2 regions of the Cellulosimicrobium sp. 22598 genome follow, and region 1 is predicted to be linked to the other one. Evidence: predicted binding sites of a transcription regulator. Region 1 holds the regulator's gene; the other holds the start of a gene.

The links. Region 1 encodes HspR, which represses chaperone genes until heat shock. Its sites were predicted from a motif close to AAGTTGAGTCNNNNNGACTCAACTT; they were not measured.
Region 2: a site for HspR is predicted at 2,512-2,536, ahead of clpB (ATP-dependent chaperone ClpB). Genes of this name have one in related genera too.

Annotation. Positions count from the first base shown of each region.
Region 1 covers NZ_JBQEMZ010000012.1:23,121-33,264, reverse strand. Annotated here, with positions in the region: gene ACTJIY_RS14025 (NAD(P)-binding oxidoreductase) at 1-676, shown strand, start outside; gene ACTJIY_RS14020 (sigma-70 family RNA polymerase sigma factor) at 726-4,736, opposite strand; gene ACTJIY_RS14015 (hypothetical protein) at 4,912-5,709, shown strand; gene ACTJIY_RS14010 (DUF1540 domain-containing protein) at 5,816-6,124, opposite strand; gene ACTJIY_RS14005 (phosphotransferase family protein) at 6,334-7,062, shown strand; gene ACTJIY_RS14000 (heat shock protein transcriptional repressor HspR) at 7,085-7,486, opposite strand; gene ACTJIY_RS13995 (DnaJ C-terminal domain-containing protein) at 7,629-8,621, opposite strand; gene grpE (nucleotide exchange factor GrpE) at 8,782-9,438, opposite strand; gene dnaK (molecular chaperone DnaK) at 9,435-10,144, opposite strand, start outside.
Region 2 covers NZ_JBQEMZ010000020.1:47,972-58,115, reverse strand. Annotated here, with positions in the region: gene clpB (ATP-dependent chaperone ClpB) at 1-2,458, opposite strand, end outside; gene ACTJIY_RS18000 (LppM family (lipo)protein) at 2,754-4,031, shown strand; gene ACTJIY_RS17995 (ThuA domain-containing protein) at 4,323-5,408, shown strand; gene ACTJIY_RS17990 (enoyl-CoA hydratase/isomerase family protein) at 5,498-6,829, opposite strand; gene ACTJIY_RS17985 (alpha/beta hydrolase) at 6,999-8,030, shown strand; gene ACTJIY_RS17980 (AlkA N-terminal domain-containing protein) at 8,185-9,795, shown strand; gene ACTJIY_RS17975 (methylated-DNA--[protein]-cysteine S-methyltransferase) at 9,792-10,144, shown strand, end outside.

The DNA.
Region 1 (10,144 bases):
GGCCCGGACCCTCGTGGAGCGGGGCGACGACGTCGTCGCCTTCGTGCGGTCAGCCGCGCAGATCACGGACCTCACCGAGCTGGGCGCGCACGTCGCGCTCATCGACCTCGAGAAGGACGACGCCGTCGCGGTGTCGTTCGAGCTGGAGGGCGTGGACGCGGTCGTGTTCGCGGCCGGCGCCGGTCCCGGGAGCGGAGCACCGCGCAAGGACGCGGTCGACCGGGCGGGCGCGGCCCTGCTCGCCGACGCCGCCGAGCGCGCGGGCGTCGGGCGCTACGTCCTCGTCTCCTCCCGCGGCGTCGAGGCGGCGCATGCCGACGAGCGTCCCGACGACGTCGACGACGTGTTCTGGGCCTACCTGCGCGCCAAGGCGGCGGCCGAGGACGACCTGCGCGCCCGCGACGGCCTCGCCTGGACCATCGTGCGGCCCGGCCACCTCACCGACGACCCGGGAGTCGGCCTCGTCGCGCTCGCGCCCGTCGGGGACACGGACAAGCCGCGCGGCAAGCGCCGCAAGCCCGGCGCAGCCGTCGGGGAGCGCTCGGACGTGACGCGCGACGACGTCGCGCTCGTCCTCGCCGCGGTGCTCCACGAGCCGCGGTCCGCCGGGCTCGTCCTCGACCTCGTCGGCGGCGACACGCCCGTCGACGACGCCCTCGAAGGCGTCCTGCCGTAGGGCGGACCCGCTCACCCGTCGCGTCGCCGCTCGGGGCGACCGACGCTCGTCAGCCCTCGCCGCAGCGCTCCCCGCGCTCCCAGAAGAGCCCGATCAGGTCGCGGTCCGGTCGCACGAAGGCGCTGCCGTTGCGCGCCGTGTAGTTCCAGCCGTCGTAGGAGACCTCGGCGTCGTGGTCGTACCAGACGCCCGCCTGCCACTCCGGGGCGCACTCGGCCACGGCGGTGAAGCCCTCGACCTTGAGCTGCTCGGTCCACGAGCGCGTGTGGACGACGTACGTCGCGCCGGACCAGGGCGCCTCGCCCAGGCTCTCGGTGCGCCGCTCCCCGGCTCCGACGGTCCACTCGCCCTTGGCGTGCCCCGTCACCCGGAACGTCACCGGGACGTTCGACCCGGAGTTGTCGAGCAGCACCGACACCGCGCGGTACGAGTGGCCGCGCCTCGCGTCGTAGTACGGGTCGCCGAGGACGAGGCTCGCCGCCGGCTGCTCGACGGCGCAGTCGACCGCGTCGAAGCGCACCGGGAGCGTCTCGGTGAAGGGCACCCCGAGGACCGTGCGCGACAGCACGAGCTCGACCTTGCCGGCCTTGACCGCGAGCGCGCCCGTCGCGAGGTCGGCGCCCGTGCTCGCCCCGGGGGCGACGTCGCCCAGGTCACGGTCGCCGAACGGCGTGCGCGCGACGACGTGCATCGCCTCGGTCGAGTCGTTGCGCAGCCCGACGGAGAGCACGACCCCGCCCGCCCCCGGGGCGCACTGCGCGGACACCGTCGGGGTGGCCGACCAGTCAGGCTGGTAGCCGGCACCCTGGTACCGCGCGGTGAGGCGCGCGTCCGCGAAGGGCGTGCCGAGCACGGTGCGCGACTGGCGGAACGTGACGGCGCCGGCCTTCACGTCGAGCGCTCGCGTGTCCACGGTGAGGGTCACGGTCGCGCCGGGCGCGACCTGCTGCGCGGGAGCCGAGTCCCCGTAGCCCGCGGCCGACATGACGACGTCGATCGTCTCGGGCGAGTCGTTGGTCAGCGTGCCGACGATCTTCACCGACCCGTCCTGCCAGCCGGCGTCGACCGTCGCCGAGGTCGCCCACCGCGGGTCGTACGTCACGGCGGCGTAGCGGGCCTCGACCGTCGTCGGCGCCGGGCCCGCAGGCGCCGCGCGCTCGACCGTGAACGTCGCCGTCCCGGCCGGGACGGACAGCGCCTTCGCGTCCACGGTGAACGTCGCGTCCGCGCCCGGGGCCACGTCGACCGGTGCGGCGTCACCGTGCGGCGTCGACATCCCGACGCGGAGAGTGGTCGTCGAGTACGGGTTGTGGAACGTGCCCGTCACGACGGATGTCCCGACCCCGGCACCGGACGGCACCGCCCAGGCCGCCGTCGCGCGCGCCGCGCCCGTGACCGGCTTCCAGTCGAAGCAGTCGATCGCCGGGTGCTCGCCGGCGACGATCTCGTGGGTGAACTGCTGCCCCGCCACCGTGGTCGAGAGGACGACCCGGGCGTCCCCGGCGGGCAGCCAGCCCCCGGTCCCGCCGCGCAGGTCGACGCTCCGTCCCGGGGCGACCGGAACGGCGTCCTGGGCGGTGCCGGCGACCACGAGGGCTGCCCGGAGATCGCCGTAGGCCGTGCGATTCGTGAAGGGGACCGTCACCGATGCGGCACCGGCCTCACCACGGGCGCTGCACTGCACGCGCAGGCCGTCCCCGTCGACCCCCGACGCCGCGCCGTCCCACGGCCGGGCCACGTCGACCGAGGCGTCCGCGCTCCCGGCTCGCGCGTCCGGGGCCGTCCCGCGCAGGCGGACCACGGCCTTCTCGACCGCCCGGTCACGGTCCGCGACGAGCGTCAGCGGGACCGTGGACGCGGCGCCGGGTGCGAGGCTCGTGCCGGAGGGGGCGGCACACGTCACGCTCCGACCCTCGTCCGTGGCGCACGTCCAGACCCCGGCGGACCCGCCGGCGAGGGTGACGCCGGACGGGAGGTCGACGGCGAGGCGCGGCTCGACGAGCGGCTGGTCACCGCTGTTGCGCACCACGACGCGCAGGACTCCCTCTCCCGGGTTGTCCAGGCGCAGTCCGTCGGACGGCGCCACGACGCGGACCTCGGGCCCGTAGTACCGGACGGGCGCCGACGGGAAGGTCCACGGCTTCGCCGGGATGCCGGTGGCGCGCACGGACGCGGCGAAGGGCGGGTAGTCGCCCCCGGACTCGGCCTCGACGCGGACGACGAGCTCCTGGCTCTCTCCGGGGTCGAGGATGCCGACCGAGCACGTGACCAGGCTCGTCCCGTCCGGCTGGGGCACCGCGCTGCCGCACGGGAGCGAGGCCGCGGACAGGGGGCTGCCGACGACGGTCCCGCGCGCGACGAGCGACGAGCCCGGGGTCGTCACGCCCGCCGGGAGCGTGAGGTCGACGAAGACCTCCTCCGCCGCTCGACCGCCGGTGTTCGAGGCGGTGATGACGAGGTCCGCGGGGACGCGCGCCGCGAGCGTGACCGGGGCGAGCGACAGCTCGAGGGCCGCCGGCGCGGGCTCGGGCGTTCCCGTGCCCGGGTCGGTCGGCCCGGGCGTGCCCGTCCCGGGATCGGTGGGCGCAGGCGTGCCGGGGCCGGTGGACCCGCCCGGCGTCGTCGTGCCCGGCGTCGACCCGACGGGCGTGGAGCCGTCGGTGGACCCGCTACCGGTCCCGGTCGTGTCGCCCGACCCGGCGGTGGTCTGGTCGGTCGGGGCGGGCGGGATGTTCGTGGGCGACGTCGGGTCGGTGGTGGGGTCCGGCGTCGTCGTGGTCCCCGTGGTCGGTGACGCGGACGGGGACGGGGAGGACTGCGAGGTCGGGGTGGGGGCCGGGTCCGACGAGAACGCGCCGAGCGCGCCCGCGACGCCGAGCCCGGCGACCGTGAGCACGCCGACCGTGACGGCGGCCGCGGCGAGCGGCGCGGACGTGACGAGCGCGACGAGCCCACCGGCACCCGCGGCGGCGAGCGCGCCGCTGCCCGCGGCGGCGCCTCCGGCCGCCGCTGCCGCCCCGCCGACGGACGCCGCGCCGGCCCCGACCGCGGCGCCGGAACCACCGGCCGCGCTCGCGGCCGCTCCCGCGCCCCCGACGGCACCGGTGCCCGCCGCGCCACCACCGGCGCCCGCGCCCGCACCGCCGGACCCGCCGGCCGCACCGGACCCGCCGGCCGATCCCGCGCCACCGCTCGACGAGCCCTGCAGGGCGGCACCGACACCGCCGGCGACGGCCGCGCCGCCGACCGTCGGGAGCGCCGTCCCGACGAGGCCGAGCGCGCCGACGCCGAGGACCAGGGGGGCGATGACGGCGCGCATGCCGTGCGACACGTCGCCCAGCTCCAGCACGAGCGCGCGGCACTCGCCGCAGCCGTCGAGGTGCGACTCCACGCGCGCCGTCTCGCGCTTGGCGAGCCCGCCGCGCACGTACGACCCGAGGAGCGCGTTGACCGTGCGGCACTCCTCGGCGGGCACGGACGTCAGGTGCTGCTGGAGGTACGCCTGCCGCAGCCCCTCGCGCGCGCGGTAGGCGAGCGCGGAGACGCCGTTCGCGGTGAGACCCAGGATCGGCGCGATCTCGGCCGGGGAGAGGTTCTCGACCTCCGTGTACCAGAGCACGGCGCGCCACCGCTCGGGGAGGTCCTGGTAGGCGCGCGTGACCGTCGAGCGCTCGAACCCCTCGAGGGTCGGGTCCTCGGTGGACGCCATGGGACCGAACGCCGTCTCGAACGTGCGCTCGTCGTCCGTCGGCTGGGTGCGCCGCGCGCCGTTGACGAGGTCGTAGGAGAGGCGTCGGACGACGGTGAAGAGGTAGGCGCGGAAGGTGACGTCGGGCCCGCCCCCGCCCTGCAGGACGGAGAGCGTGCGGGCGAACGCGTCGGAGACGACGTCGTCGGCGTCGGCGGTCGAGCGGACGTACTGGCGCGCGACCGTCCGGGCCGCGGCGGCGTGGCGCTCGTACAGCGCGCCGTAGGCGCTGGTGTCGCCCTCGCGCACGGCGGAGATGAGCTCGGCGTCGCTGAAGGCCTCGCTCCACACCCGTTCCTGCGCCTGCGTCATGTCACCCGCCCCGGAGACCGCCCCGATCCGAGGCGTACGGTGGCCATAGTAGACGCCCGTCCAACTTCGGGGCAGAGGGCGTCCGGCGACGGAACGGTAACGGCCGGAGTCCTCCCCGTTCGCCCGATTTCACCTCGGACCCCGCGTCCCGGAAACTTCTTCGCCGACTCGCGTCATGGATCGGCCGCTCGTCCGTCTCATCGACATGGACCACCTCCACGGGTACACCGTGCCCGCTCCCGACGCGGTACGCGAGCGCTGGCGTCGCGCGAGCGCCGAGAGCGTCTGGCTGCGACCGGGCGACTGGTACCACCCTGCCGTCGACGCCCTCGCCGAGGCGCTGTGCGAGGAGCGGGACGGGACGCCGGCCGCCGAACGGCTCGGCCGGGTGCGGGCCGAGGCGGGGGTCGGGATCGGCGAGGCCATCGACGACGTGGTGTGCCTGTACCGGGCGCACGACCGCGAGCCGGGGACCGACCTGCTCCGCGCGGTCGCGGTCGGGTGGTCCGACGGCTACGAGGCGACCCCCGTGACGCCCGAGGTCATGGACCCCGAGTCCGGCCTCGCGACGTCCCAGTACCTGGTCCAGCGGCTCCGGGAGACGTACGGCGTCGCCCAGCGCGCCGGGGTCGACGCCGCCGCGACGCACGGCCTGCTCGTCGTGGACGTCGCGCTCGACCACCTGACCGGGTGGCAGCGCTTCGCGCGGTCGGCGGCGATGGGTCGCGCGCTCACCCACACGTTCGGCGACGGCCACCCCATGGCCTCGCTCGGCAACGGGCTCTTCGTCGTGCTCGGGGAGCGCGGCGCCGACGACGACGCGCTGCGCACCGTGCTCCGCCACAACATCGAGCGCACGGGGCTCGCGCTGGGCGTCACGGCGATCCTGCGGCGACCGCCGCGCGTCTGGGCCGAGCCGCTCCCCCGCACCCACGCCGCTGCCGTCCAGCTGCTCGACGCGCTCCAGCGCTGAGGCACGACGACGCCCCGGCCGCGCGGGCGAGCGCGCGGACGGGGCGTCCGGGGGCGTCTGCGGCCGGTGGGTGACCGGCCGCCTCCGAGGAGGTCGAGGTCGCGCGTCAGCGCGGGGTGAAGGTGAGGCAGTCGGCCTTGTCCTCGCCGGACGCGCCGGCGCCCACGCGGATCGACGGGGCCGAGCACTCGAGCGAGGAGTTGTGGACGCACTCGGTGCGCTGGCACGCCCCGACGTGCGCGAGCACCTTCTCGAGGCCGCCCTTGGTCCCCAGCGGGATGAAGGTCGCGCACTCGGCGTCGCCCGCGTGACCGGCGATGGTCACCGCGCCGGCGTGGCACCCGTGGTCGTGGTTGTAGCCGCAGCCGTCGATGGAACACTCGACGACCTGGGGCATCTCCGTGAGGCTGCTCATCGCGATCTCCTGTTCTCCGAGGACCCGTGGCGGGCCGGGCTTCCACGTCCACGGTATTCCCGGAATTCTGCGGTGTATAGCAAGGAAGGCCTTGCTAAGAAATGCAGAAATATCCATCAATTAGCGCACGGCATTCTTGCGGAAATGCCTGACCAGGGCTGATGCCGCGGCCCTCGTCAGGAGGGCAGGAGAGGCGTAGCGTCGTTCTCATGGCCCCCTCGCTCGGCGCGCCGCTGTTCTCGGGCGCCGACGCCGACCTGTACGCGGTCGGCGCCGACCGCGTCCTGCGACGCTCGCGCTCGGGGGCCGACTCGGTCGGCACCGCGGAGGTGATGCGGCACGTGCGCGCCGCGGGCTTCCCGGCCCCGCGCGTCGACGCCGCGTCGGACGGCGACCTCACCATGGAGCTCCTGCGGGGCCCGACGCTCCTGCAGTCGATCCTCGGCGGCCGGACGTCGCTCGCCGCGGCGGCCCGGACCCTCGTCGCGCTGCACGACGCGCTGCACGCCGTCCCGCCCCCGGCGCGGGGCGGACCCGCGTACGCCGCGCTCACCGCGCCGTCGCCCGCGGCCCTCGACGAGCCCGCCGCCGGGCGGTCGTGCGTCGTGCACCTCGACCTGCACCCGGCGCACGTCGTGCTCACCGCCGACGGCCCCGCCGTCCTGCACTGGACGAACGCCCGGCTCGGACCGCCCGGACTCGACCTCGCCGTGACCGCCGTCGTCCTCGCGGAGGTCGCCGCCGACGAGGACGACGAGCTCGCGCCCGGCGCACGGGTCCTGCTGGACGCGTTCCTCCACCTGGCCGACCCGGCGCTCCTGCGGCACCTCGACGCCGCCGCGCGGACCCGCGCCGCGGACCCCGGCCTCGACCCCTCGGAGGCCGCGCTCGTCCCGGCCGCCGCGGCGCTCGTCGCGCGCGAGGCGCGCCGGAGCTGAGACCTGGGCGGAACGGCCGAGGTCAGGACCCCGCGTCGTCGGGCCGGGGCCGCCAGATGACGAGCGCGCGTGCCTCGCCGTGCTCGACGAGCGTCTCGCGCAGCGCCTCCTCGACCCCGCGGCGCACGCTGCGCCCGCGCGGCACCACGACGACGTCGCCGCTCGCCGCCGCCGCGAACACCCGGCCGCCGGGCTCGACCCGCGCGGAGAGCGCCTCGATGCGGCGCTCCAGCCGCTCGACCTGCGACTCGAGCGCGAGGATGCGCTGGATGCCCGCGAGGTTGATGCCCTCGTCGTGGCTGAGCCGCTGTACCTCGAGCAGCTTCGCGACGTCGCGCAGCGAGTAGCGCCGGCCGCGGCCCGCGGTCCGGCGCGGCACGACGAGGCCGAGGCGGTCGTACTGGCGCAGCGTCTGCGGGTGCATCCCCGCGAGCGTCGCAGCCTGGGAGATGACGAGGACGGGCGCGTCCTGGTCGACGTCGCTCGCCGGAGCCCGTCCGACGCCCCGTGGTGAGTCCTCGCCGACCGAGAAGCTCTGAGTCTTCCGGTGGGCCATCACGGCCCTCCTACTCCGCGGCCTGGCGGACCAGGTCGGCCCGCACGTCCTGGCCGTCCGTCTCGGCCGCGAACGTCTCGACCGCCTCGCGCGCCGCCTTCGAGAGCTTCTGCGGCACCGCGACCTGCACGGTGACGAGCAGGTCGCCGGTCGCCTTCGCCGTCTTCACGCCGCGGCCCTTGACGCGCAGCGTGCGACCGGACGGCGTCCCGGCCGGGACCTTGACCTTGACCGACGCGCCGTCGAGCGTGGGCACGCTGATCGTCGCCCCGAGCGCGGCCTCGGCGAACGTCACCGGGACGGTCGCCCGCAGGTTGTTCCCGTCGAGCGAGAACACCGGGTGCGGGGTGACGTGGACGGTGACGACGAGGTCGCCGTCGGGACCGCCGGCCATGCCCGGGCGGCCCTTGCCGCGCAGCCGGATCTTCTGGCCGTCGCGCACGCCCGGCGGGATGCGGGTGGTGACGTTACGACCGTCGACCGTGAAGGTGACGGTGGACCCCTCGACCGCCTGGCGGAACGGGAGGGTCGTGGCCGCGGCCACGTCCGCCCCGGCCCGCGGGCGGGGCCCGCCGCCGAACTGCTGCGCTCCCGCGCCACCGAACATCGAGCCGAGGATGTCCTCGAAGCCGCCCGCGCCCTGGCCGCCGGTCGAGTAGCGGACCCGGGTGCCGCCCGGGCCGCCGCCGCCGAACATGCCGCCGAACACGTCCTCGAACCCGGCGCCCCCGGCGCCGCCGGGGCCCGCGGAGAAGCGGGCACCGCCGCCGGCCATCGCCCGGATCGCGTCGTACTGCTCGCGCTCCTTGGCGTCCGACAGCACGGCGTACGCCTCGCCGATCTCCTTGAACTTCGCCTCGGCGCCCGCGTCACCCTGGTTCTGGTCGGGGTGGTACTTGCGCGCGAGCTTGCGGTAGGCCTTCTTGATCGTGGCGTCGTCGGCGTCCTTGGGGACGCCGAGCGCGGCGTAGAAGTCCTTCTCCATCCAGTCCTGTCCGGTCACGGCGCCTCCCTCCTGTCGGTGGTCGTGGTCCTGGTCCTTCGTGTCGTGCCTGCTGTCGATGCTGCTGCTCGTGATCCTCGCGTGCCCGACGGCGGGGCGCACCTCCGCGCGGGAGGTGCGCCCGCGCCGTCGGGCACGCGGGGGACGCCGGTGGTCCCGCCTACTGGGGGCCGACGACCGAGACGCGCGCGGCGCGCACGACACGGTCCCCGATCCGGTAGCCCGGCTCGATGACGAGGTTCACCGTGGTGGCGGTGGCATCGGGGTCGGGCTGGTGCATGAGCGCCTCGTGGACGGTGGGGTCGAACTCGTCCCCGACCGCGCCGTAGCGCTCGATCCCGAACTTCTCGAGCGACGCGTCGAGCTTGTCGGAGATGGCCGCGAACGGCCCCGTCAGCTCGCCGTGCTGCCGCGCGCGGTCGATGTCGTCGAGGACCGGGAGGAGGGCGGTGAGCACGTCCTCGATCCCCTTCGTGCGCGCGGCCTCCTGGTCGCGCAGCGACCGGTTGCGGTAGTTCGTGAAGCTCGCCCGCTCGCGCTGGAGCGCGTCGAGGTGCTCCGCGGCCTCGGCCTTGGCGGCCAGGACGGCCGCGTCGACCTCGGCCTCGTCGGACGGCTCGAAGTCGAGGCCCGCGAGCGGGTCCGTCTCCGCGTCGTCCCCGGCCGAGCCACCGGCGGAGCCGGCGCCCGCGCGCGGGCGGCCGGTCTCCGGGTCGACCTTGCGCTTGTCGGTGAACTGGAACGGCTTGTCCTCGGGGCCCTGACCGGGCTCGCGCCCGGCCTGCTCCTCGGGGCCCCGGTCCTCGGGGGACGTCACTTCTTGTCGTCCTCGTCGTCCACGATCTCGGCGTCGACGACGTCCTCGTCCGGAGCGGACGTCGCACCCGCGGCCGCGGTGGCGTCGTCCTGCGCGGCGCCGGGGTTGCCGGCGGCCTGCTCCTGCTCGGCCGAGGCGTAGAGCGCCTGGCCGATCTTCTGCGAGGACGCGACGAGCTTCTCGTGCGCGGTCTTCACGGCGTCGGCGTCCTCGCCCTCGAGCGCGGACTTCACCGACGCGATGTCGGCCTCGACCTCGGTGACGACGTCGGCCGGGAGCTTCTCCTTGTTCTCGGAGACGAGCTTCTCGGTCGAGTAGACGAACGCCTCGGCCTGGTTGCGGGTCTCCGCCTCCTCGCGACGCTTCTTGTCCTCGGCCGCGTGCTCCTCGGCCTCCTTGACCATGCGGTCGATGTCCTCCTTGGGCAGCGCCGAGCCGCCCGTGATGGTCATCTTCTGCTCCTTGCCGGTGCCGCGGTCCTTGGCGCCGACGTGGACGATGCCGTTCGCGTCGATGTCGAAGGTGACCTCGATCTGCGGCACGCCGCGCGGGGCCGGCGCGATGCCGGTCAGCTCGAACGTGCCGAGCGGCTTGTTGTCGCGCGCGAACTCGCGCTCGCCCTGGAACACCTGGATGAGCACCGACGGCTGGTTGTCCTCGGCCGTCGAGAAGATCTCGCTGCGCTTGGTCGGGATGGCCGTGTTGC
Region 2 (10,144 bases), on a different contig from region 1:
CGGGGTCGAAGCCCTCGAGCGCGAGCCACTCGCGCGCCGCCGTCGTGACGTCGAGCGTGATGCGCCGGTCGGCGAGGCGCTTCGCGAGGTGCGCGACGCTGATGTCGACGATCCGGCCGAGCTCGTCGAGCGTGAGCGGCTCGAACACGATCACGTCGTCGAGGCGGTTGAGGAACTCCGGCTTGAAGCTCGCCCGCACCGTGCTCATCACGGCCTCGCGCTTCGCGGCGTCGTCGAGCATCGGGTCGACGAGGAACTGCGAGCCGAGGTTCGACGTGAGCACGAGGATGACGTTGCGGAAGTCCACGGTGCGGCCCTGGCCGTCGGTGAGTCGGCCGTCGTCGAGCACCTGCAGCAGGATGTCGAAGACCTCCGGGTGCGCCTTCTCGACCTCGTCGAGCAGCACGACCGAGTAGGGGCGGCGCCGCACGGCCTCGGTGAGCTGGCCGCCCTCCTCGTACCCCACGTACCCCGGGGGCGCGCCGACGAGCCGGGCGACCGAGTGCTTCTCGGAGTACTCCGACATGTCGATGCGCACCATGGCGCGCTCGTCGTCGAAGAGGAAGTCGGCGAGCGACTTCGCGAGCTCCGTCTTGCCGACCCCCGTCGGGCCGAGGAAGAGGAACGAGCCCGTGGGGCGGTCCGGGTCGGCGACGCCCGCACGCGAGCGCCGGACGGCGTCGGACACCGAGCGGACGGCGGCCTGCTGGCCGATGAGGCGCTCCCCGATGACCTCCTCCATGTGCAGGAGCTTCTCGCTCTCGCCCTGGAGCATGCGGCCCGCGGGGATGCCCGTCCACGCGGACACGACCTCCGCGATCTCGTCCGCGCCGACCTTGTCGGCGATCATCGGGGCGGCCTCGGGCCCGGACGCCGCGAACGCGTCGTCCGCCTGCTCCTCGGCCTCGGCCGCGTCGAGCTCGCGCTGGAGCTGCGGGATCTCGCCGTACTGGAGCCGGCCCGCGGTCTCGAGGTCGCCCTCGCGGATCGCGCGCTCGACCTGGACGCGCAGCTCGTCGAGCTTGGCGCGCAGGTCGCCCACGCGGTTGTGGCCCGCCTTCTCGGCCTCCCAGCGCGCGGTGAGCGCGGCGAGCTCCTCGCGCCGGTCGGCGAGGTCGGCGCGCAGCTTCTCGAGGCGCTCGAGCGACGCGGGGTCGGTCGACTCGGACAGCACGACCTCCTCCATCTCCAGGCGCGTGACCGCGCGCTGCAACTCGTCGATCTCGATCGGCGAGGAGTCGAGCTCCATGCGCAGGCGCGACGCCGCCTCGTCGACGAGGTCGATCGCCTTGTCCGGGAGCTGGCGCCCGGTGATGTACCGGTCGGAGAGCGACGCCGCGGCGACGAGCGCCGAGTCGGCGATCGTCACCTTGTGGTGCGCCTCGTACCGCTCCTTCAGGCCGCGCAGGATCGCGACGGTGTCCTCGACCGAGGGCTCGCCGACGAACACCTGCTGGAACCGGCGCTCCAGGGCCGGGTCCTTCTCGATGTACTCGCGGTACTCGTCGAGCGTGGTCGCGCCCACGAGGCGCAGCTCGCCGCGCGCGAGCATGGGCTTGAGCATGTTGCCCGCGTCCATGGCGCCCTCGCCGCCCGCGCCCGCCCCGACGACCGTGTGCAGCTCGTCGATGAACGTGACGACCTCGCCGTCGGAGGACCGGATCTCCTCCAGGACGGCCTTGAGCCGCTCCTCGAACTCGCCGCGGTACTTCGCGCCCGCGACCATGCTCGCGAGGTCGAGGGACACGAGGCGCTTGCCCTGGAGCGACGTCGGGACGTCACCCGCGACGATGCGCTGGGCGAGGCCCTCGACGACGGCGGTCTTACCGACGCCGGGCTCGCCGATGAGCACCGGGTTGTTCTTGGTGCGGCGGCTGAGCACCTGCACGACGCGCCGGATCTCCGAGTCGCGCCCGATGACGGGGTCGAGCTTGCCCTCGGCGGCGGCGGCCGTGAGGTCGGTGCCGTACTGCTCCAGCGCCTTGTAGGTTCCCTCGGGGTTGGGGCTCGTCACGCGCGCGCTCCCGCGCACCGCGGGCAGCGCCGACCGCAGCGCGTCGGCGGTCGCGCCGGCCTGCTGCAGGATCGTCGCGGCCTGCGAGGATCCCGCGGCGATGCCGAGCAGCAGGTGCTCGGTGGAGACGTACTCGTCGCCGAGCGCCTGCGCCTCCTTCGCGGCGTTGTCGAGCGCGGTCGACGTGGCGCGCGACGGCGTCGGCTGCGCGACGGCGGACCCGCTCGCCGTGGGCAGCGCGACGAGCGCGGCCCGGACCTTCTGCCCGACGGCCTGCTTGTCCGCGCCGACGGCGTCCAGGAGCCCGACGGCGACCCCGCCCTCCTGCGCGAGCAGCGCGGCGAGGAGGTGCGTGGGCTCGAGCTGCGGGTTGCCGGCGGCCGACGCGGTCTGGATCGCCTCGCCGATCGCCTGCTGCGACATCGTGGTGAACTTCGTTTCCATAGGTGCTCCGGTGTGGTGCTCGAAAAGATGGTCTGACCAGTGGAACGACTCCGAAGTTGAGTGTATTCCGCTCAACTTCGATCGTCAGCCTCGCGCCCGACCTCCCGGTGGTCCGTCGTCCGACGTGGATGAACTCTCGGCCGCATTCCGTCTCAAATCGGCATCGTCCCTCGCCTCGGGCGACGATCCGCGACATGCTGGGCCGGTGAACTCCTCACCCTTGCGCAGACGACTCGGCCTCGGCGCCCTCTTCGCCACCCTCGCACTGTTCCTCGCGGGGTGCATGAGGATGGACATGGCCATCACCCTCAACGAGGACGACACGTTCGACGGCAGCGTCGTGATGGCGTTCTCCGACGAGATGGCCCAGTCCCTGGACATGGACCCGCAGGAGATGTGGGACCAGATGGGCTCCGAGATGGAGTCCGACCTGCCCGAGGGCGCGACGCAGGAGCCGTACGCGCAGGACGGCTACACCGGCACCAGGATCACGTACGCCGACCAGCCCATCTCCCAGCTCGACACCGGCGCCACCGACTCCATCTCCGTGACGCGCGAGGGCGACGAGTACGTCGTGAGCGGCTCGATGGACATGACGGGCGAGGAGTTCAACCCCGAGACCGGCGACGCGGCCGGCGACGAGATGACGCGGCAGATGATGGACAGCCTCGACATCAAGGTCGCCATCACGTTCCCCGGCGAGGTCTCCGAGTCCAACGGCACCGTCGACGGCAACACCGTGACCTGGACGCCGGTCGTCGGCGAGGTCAACGAGATGACGGCGCGCGGCTCGGCCGTCGCGGGCGGCGCGGCCGGCACGGGCGACGAGGGCTCCGAGGAGGCCACCGACGACTCCGACGGCGCCACTGCGCCCGACGGCGGGGAGAGCGCGGGCGACTCCTCGGACTCGGGCTCCCTGGCCTGGCTGTGGTTCGTGATCGGCGGCGTCGTGCTGCTCGGCATCATCGGCCTGGTGCTCTGGCTGGTGCTCCGCTCCAAGCCGGGCACGCAGGACGGCCAGGCGGCCGGCTTCCAGCAGGGCGGCTACCCGGGTCAGCCGGGTCAGCCGGGCGCGTACCCCGCGGCCGGTCAGCCCGGTCAGTACCCCGGTCAGCCCCAGGGCCAGTACCCGGGCCAGCAGGGCTACCCCGCCCAGCAGCCGAGCCAGCAGGGCGGCTACCCCGGCCAGCAGGGTCAGTACCCGGGACAGCAGCCGGGCGCCTACCCCGGGCAGCCGGGGGCACCGCAGGGCTACGGGGCGCAGCCCCCGGCCCCGGGCCCGTACGGCACCCAGCCGCCGGCCCCGCCGCAGCCGCAGGGGGGCTACCCGGGCGCGGCTCCGTACGCCCCTCCCGGCACGCCGCACCCGCAGTCGTCGCCGACGACGCCGCTCCCCGCCCAGCCGCCCGTCCCGCCGGGGGCGACGCAGCCGCTGCCGCCGTACCAGCAGCCCGCGCCGACCCAGCCGCTCCCGCCGCAGCCCGGCGCCCCGGGCCCGGACGGCCCGGTGAGCCCCGCCGGCCCGGACGACGAGATCGACGACGCGACGCGCCTGCGCCCGCCGCCCGAGTGACGGATGCGCGTCCGACGGCGCGTGGTCGGTGACCAGCCGTCGGTGACCAGCGGTCGCTGACCACCCGCTGGCCCCCGTCGCCGGTCCGCCCGCAGCACCACCCTTGACGGCCCGCCCCGAGACCGGGGCGGGCCGTCGTGCGTCCCCGAGCCTCGTCCCCACCACCCGACGGCATTTTGTTTATCGGTATTGCCTTTTAGGGACGGGGCGGGATACCGTCGCTCGAAGCCGCCGGGCACCTGGATGCCCGACGGTCGGGGGGCGTACCGGTTCACTCAACGAGGAGTCACCATGAAGCATCACGCCTGGCGCCTGGCCACCGGCCTCACCGCTGCAGCGAGCGCTCTCGCGGTCGGGGTCGCCGCGGTCCCGGCGAGCGCGGCCGACGACGAGTACAAGGTCCTCGTCGTCGGCGAGACTCTCGGCTTCCGTCACTCGCACATCGACGAGACGACCGAGGCGGTCATCGCCATCGGCGAGGAGCGCGGGTTCACGGTCGACGTGTGGGACTCGCGGCAGCCCGAGCTGACGCTCGACTCGACGCCGTTCACGAGCGCCGAGGACCTCTCGCAGTACGCGACGATCCTCTTCGCCTCGCCGGTCGACGGCACCAACAACCAGGACCCTGCTCGTCCCCGGCTGCTGAACGACTCGGAGCTCGCGGCCCTGCAGGGCTACATCCGCGACGGCGGCGGGTACGTCGGCCTGCACGCCGCGACCGACACCATGCACGCGGTGCCGTGGTACAGCGAGCTCAGCGGCGGGTCGGCGCGGTTCAAGAGCCACCCGGCCCAGCAGACGGCCACGATGCGGGTCGAGAGCCCCGGCCACCCGTCGACCGAGATGCTCCCCGCGGAGTGGACGAGGTTCGACGAGTGGTACAACTTCACCAGCAACCCGCGGGAGGACGTGCACGTCCTCATCACGCTGGACGAGTCGACCTACAACCCCGGCCGCGACGCCATGGGCGACGACCACCCCCTGGCCTGGTGCCAGAACTTCGAGGGCGGACGGTCCTGGTACGAGGGCGCCGGCCACGTCGACTCCTCCTACTCGGACCCGCTGTTCCTCGCGCACCTCGCCGGGGGCATCGAGTGGACTGCCGGCAAGGTGAGCGGCGGCGGTGACTGCGTCACCTTCAAGGAGGTCGACGGCATCGTGACGTCGCTCTCGACGGGCTCGAACCGCGCGGAGAAGCTCTCCGCCGGCGTGCGCGACTACCTCGACCGGGCCGAGGCGGCCGCCGACGCGGGCGCGCACGCGGACGCGATCCACATCCTCAAGCAGGCCCAGGGGAAGGCGCACGGTCTCCAGGACGAGACCCTCGTCGCGAAGATCGGCGACCTGATCGAGTGGCAGCAGACGCTCGTCTTCTGACCTCGGGAGCCCACCTCCGGCCGAAGCGGCCACGCCTTCCGGGCGTGGCCGCTTCGGCGTCTTCCGGCGAGCGCGTGCGTGCCGGCGAGTCAGGACTCGACGGTGACCTCGACGACGTCGCCCACGGCGTCGAACCGCACCGCGGGCCAGTACCCGTCGAGGAAGTGCTCGCCGCACGAGTCCGCGAGGTGCACGACCGTGCCGCCGTCGTCGCGCCGCTGGACGAGCTCGACCACGAGGTCGTCGGCCGCCTCCGCCAGCTCCTGGGCGGTCGGCTCGTCCTCGCTGAACCGGCGGACGACGGCCTCGACCGCGCGGCGTGCGAGGCGCGGGCTGAGCGCGTCGTCCCACAGGGGCTCGGCGGGGACGTAGGCGAGCGCCTCGGCGCCGACCCCGGGGTCGACCTCGGCGAGCGTCGCCGGGCGCCACGAGGGGTCGCGGTCCTTGTCGACGAGCTGCGCGCGGACGCCCTCGACGAGGTCGGGCTGCGTGTCGACGAACCAGGAGACGAGACCGTACTCCTGCTCCAGCGCCGCGCGCAGGTCGGGGAGGTCGCGCGCGCTGCGCACGGCCGCGAGCGCCACGGTGACCGCGGTCGGGGAGAGCCGCTCGAGCTCGTCGGCCTCGGCGCCGGACTGCTCGTCCCCGTCCTGGGCTGCGGCGCGCAGGCGGGCCAGGATCTCGGGCACGGTGTCCGCCGAGTACGCGGCCTCGACCGCCGCCTGTCGGGTGACGAGTCGCGAGACCGGCGCCGGCAGGGCGTGGCGACGCACGACCTCCCGCACGTCCTCGACGTCGAGCGGGTCGACCCCCGCGCTCGCGAGCGCGGCGAGGTCGGCGGCGAGCACGGGCAGCCGCTCGCTCGGCACGTAGTGGTCCGCGAGCCCGACGAAGATCGCGTCGGCGGCGTCCATCGTCACGGCACCGAGCGCGAGCATCTCCCCCAGCCGCCCGGGCGCGCGCGCCAGGAGCCAGGACCCGCCGACGTCGGGCGTGAAGCCGATCCGCGTCTCCGGCATCGCGACGCGCGACCGCTCGGTGACGACGCGCACCGGGGCGTGCGCGCCGAGGCCGACCCCGCCGCCCATGGTGATGCCGTCCATGATCGTCACGACGGGAACGGGCAGCTCCGCGAGCGCCGCGTCCACCGCGTACTCGCGCCGGAAGTAGCGGCGCGCCTCGGCCTGCTTCCCGGCCACGATCGACGCGTGGAGCGCGCGGACGTCGCCGCCCGCGCACAGGCCGCGGTCGCCGGCGCCGTCGAGCAGCACGACGCGCACGGTCGGGTCGACGCGCCACTCCTCCAGCACGTCGGCGATCTCGCCGAGCATCGTGTCGCCGAGCGCGTTGAGCGCGCGGGGCCGGTCCAGGGTGAGGTGCCCGACGCCGTCGTCGACGCGGGCGATGATCTCGCTCGTCACGCGCGCCACGCTACCTCGCACCGCGAGGCGTCGGCGCGCCGCGCGTCCCGGGGTCCCGGGCCGCCGACACGCCTCGCCGCCGTCCCGAGCCAGCGCTCGACGGGCCGGGGGAGCGGTGGGACGCTGACAGGTCGGACGAGCCGGTGACGAGGAGGAGACGGTGGACGAGATGGCCGGGACGGGGACGGGGTGGCGCACGGACGTGCTGGGCGAGGACTGGGTCGCGCGGGACCTCGACCTGCCGGACGGCGCGGTGGCGACGCTCGTCCGCAGGGCCGACGGCGCACGTCCGGCCGCCCCGTCCACCGCGCCGGGCGCGGGGCCCGCCGCGGGCGGGGAGCCGCCGTCGGGCGCGGGAGAGCGGCCCGCGGTGCTGTACGTCCACGGGTTCATCGACTACTTCTTCCAGACGCACGTCGCCGAGGCGGTCGAGGCGCGCGGGTACCGGTTCTACGCGCTCGACCTGCGCGGCTACGGGCGCTCGATCGGGCGCGGCTCGGGCGCCCCGTCCCGGCCCGACGACGACCCCAACTTCGTCACGGACCTCGCCGTCTACGCCCGCGACCTGGACGCCGCCGCGCGCGCGATCCGCGCGGAGGGGCACGAGCGGCTCGTCGTGCTGGGCCACTCGACGGGCGGGCTCGTCGCGAGCCTGTGGGCCGACGCGCGCCCGGGCCGGCTCGCGGCGCTCGTGCTCAACAGCCCGTGGTTCGACCTCAACAAGCCGTGGGTGTTCCGGGGCCCGGTGACGTGGGTGGTCGACGCGGTCGGCCGGGTCGCGCCGCGGCTGGTGGTGGGCGGCCTGGACCCGCACTGGGCCGAGGCGCTGCACGCGAGCACGGGTGGCGAGTGGGACTTCGACCTGACCTGGAAGCCGATCGAGGGCTTCCCGGTCCGTGCGGGGTTCCTGCGCGCGGTGCGGCGCGGGCACGCGCGCGTGGCGCGCGGTCTGCACGTCGACTGCCCCGTCCTCGTGCTGGCGTCCGCGCGCAGCGGCCCGGCGTCGGGCTGGCACGACGCGCTGCTCACGACCGACAGCGTGCTCGACGTCGGGCAGATCGCGTCGCGTGCGGAGCGGCTGGGCGACGACGTCACGATCGTCACGGTCGAGGGCGGCGCGCACGACCTCGCGCTCTCCCCCGAGCCCGCGAGGTCGACCTACCTGCGCGAGGTGCTCGACTGGCTCGACGCCCGCGTCTGACGGGTCCCGCCGACGCCTCCGGCTGGCGAGCCCGGGCTGGCTCCCCACGACCCGACCCTCCTGAGGAGAGACCCCGGGTTCGCGCCGGAGGGGCGACACCGTCGTGTCCGAATCCCGCTAGCCAAGCGGTCGTCCCGCGGGTGAGGATCGAGGCATGACCACGACCCTCGCGACCCCCCGCACGACGGCGGACCCCGTCTTCGCGGAGCGCTACCGCGCCATCGCGTCGCGCGACCGCCGGTTCGACGGGCAGTTCATCACGGCGGTGAGCAGCACGGGCATCTACTGCCGGCCGTCGTGCCCGGCACGGACGCCCAAGCCGGAGAACGTCACGTTCTACCTCACGTCCGCGGCCGCGCACGAGGCCGGCTACCGCGCGTGCAAGCGGTGCCTGCCGGAGGCCGTCCCCGGCACGCCGAGCTGGGACCTCGGGCACGACCTCTCCGCCCGCGCGATGCGCCTCGTCGCCGACGGGGTCGTGGACCGCGAGGGGGTCGACGGCCTCGCCGCGCGGCTCGGGTACTCGGCCCGGCACGTGCACCGCGTGCTCGTCGCGGAGCTGGGCGCCGGTCCCGTCGCGCTCGCCCGCGCGCTGCGCGCCCAGACCGCGCGCGCCCTGCTCACGGGCACCGACCTCCGGCTCGCCGACGTCGCGTTCGCCGCGGGCTTCGGCAGCGTCCGGCAGTTCAACGACACGATCACCGAGGTCTTCGACACCACGCCCAGCGAGCTGCGCCGTCGGGCCCGGCCCGGCCGCCCGACCCCTCCGCGCGGCGACGCGGGCGTGCACGTCCCCGACGACGCTCGTGCCGTCCGGGACGACGGCGGCACCACCGCGGTGCTCGACCTCACGCTCCCCCTGCGCGAGCCCTTCGACGCGCGCGGCGTGTTCGCGTTCCTGGCGGCCCGCGCCGTCGACGGCGTCGAGGTCGCGGACCTCACCGGACCCCTCCTGTCGTACGCGCGCACGCTCGCGCTGCCGCACGGGCCGGGCGCGTTCCGCGCGACGTACGGCCCGCCGCCGGGGCGCACCCGCGGCGCGGCGCGGTTCCACGTCGAGCTCGAGCTCACGTCCGTGGCCGACCTGCCCGCGGCGATCGCCCGGGTCCGCCGCCTGTTCGACCTCGACGCCGACCCCGCGGCCGTGGACGCCGCCCTCGCCACCGACCCGGCGCTCGCCGCGTCGGTGCGCGCCGTGCCCGGCATCCGCGTCCCGGGTGCGGTGGACGCGACGGAGATCCTCGTCCGCGCGCTCGTGGGACAGCAGATCTCCGTCGCCGCCGCGCGCACGCACCTGTCGCGGCTCGCCGTCGCGCTCGGCACGCCGTTCGCGTCCCGGTTCGGGCCGACCCGCCTCTTCCCGACGCCGGCGCAGCTCGCCGACGGCGGAGCCGACCACGTGCGCGGGCCGGCGCGGCGCACGGCCGCGATCCTCGGCGTCGCCCGGGCCCTCGCGGACGGCGCCCTCGCGCTGTCCCCCGCCGACGACCCGGCGGCCCAGCGCGCGGCGCTCGAGGCGATGCCCGGCGTCGGCCCGTGGACGTCCGGGTACGTCGCGATGCGCGTCCTGCACGACCCCGACGTCCTGCTCGACGGCGACCTCGCCCTCCGCGCGGGCGCCGCGGCGCTCGGTCTGCCCGACGAGCGTCGCGCGCTCGCCGCGCACGCCGAGCGCTGGGCGCCGTGGCGCTCGTACGCCGCGATGCACCTGTGGCGCGCCGCGACCCCCCGACCCTCGTCCGACCCCACGAAGGAGACCCCGTGACCACCGCACCCACCGCCCCCGCGACCTCCGCGACCGCCGTGACGACGACCGTCGAGACGCCCGACGGCCCGTTCACCGTCGTCGTCGACCCCGACGGCACGGTCCTCGCCTCCGGCTGGACGGCCGAGCCCGCGGCGCTCGTCGCGCTCGTCCACCCCGACCTGCGCCCCGCGGACGTCTCGACCGTGCCCGACGACGCGCCCGCCGTCGTCCTGGCCGTCGCCGCGGTCCGCGCGTACTACGCGGGCGACGTGCACGCGATCGACGCCGTCCCCGTGCGCCAGGTCTCGGGCCCGTACCGTGCGCACGCGTGGGACGTGCTGCGCACGGTCGAGCCGGGCGACCCCGT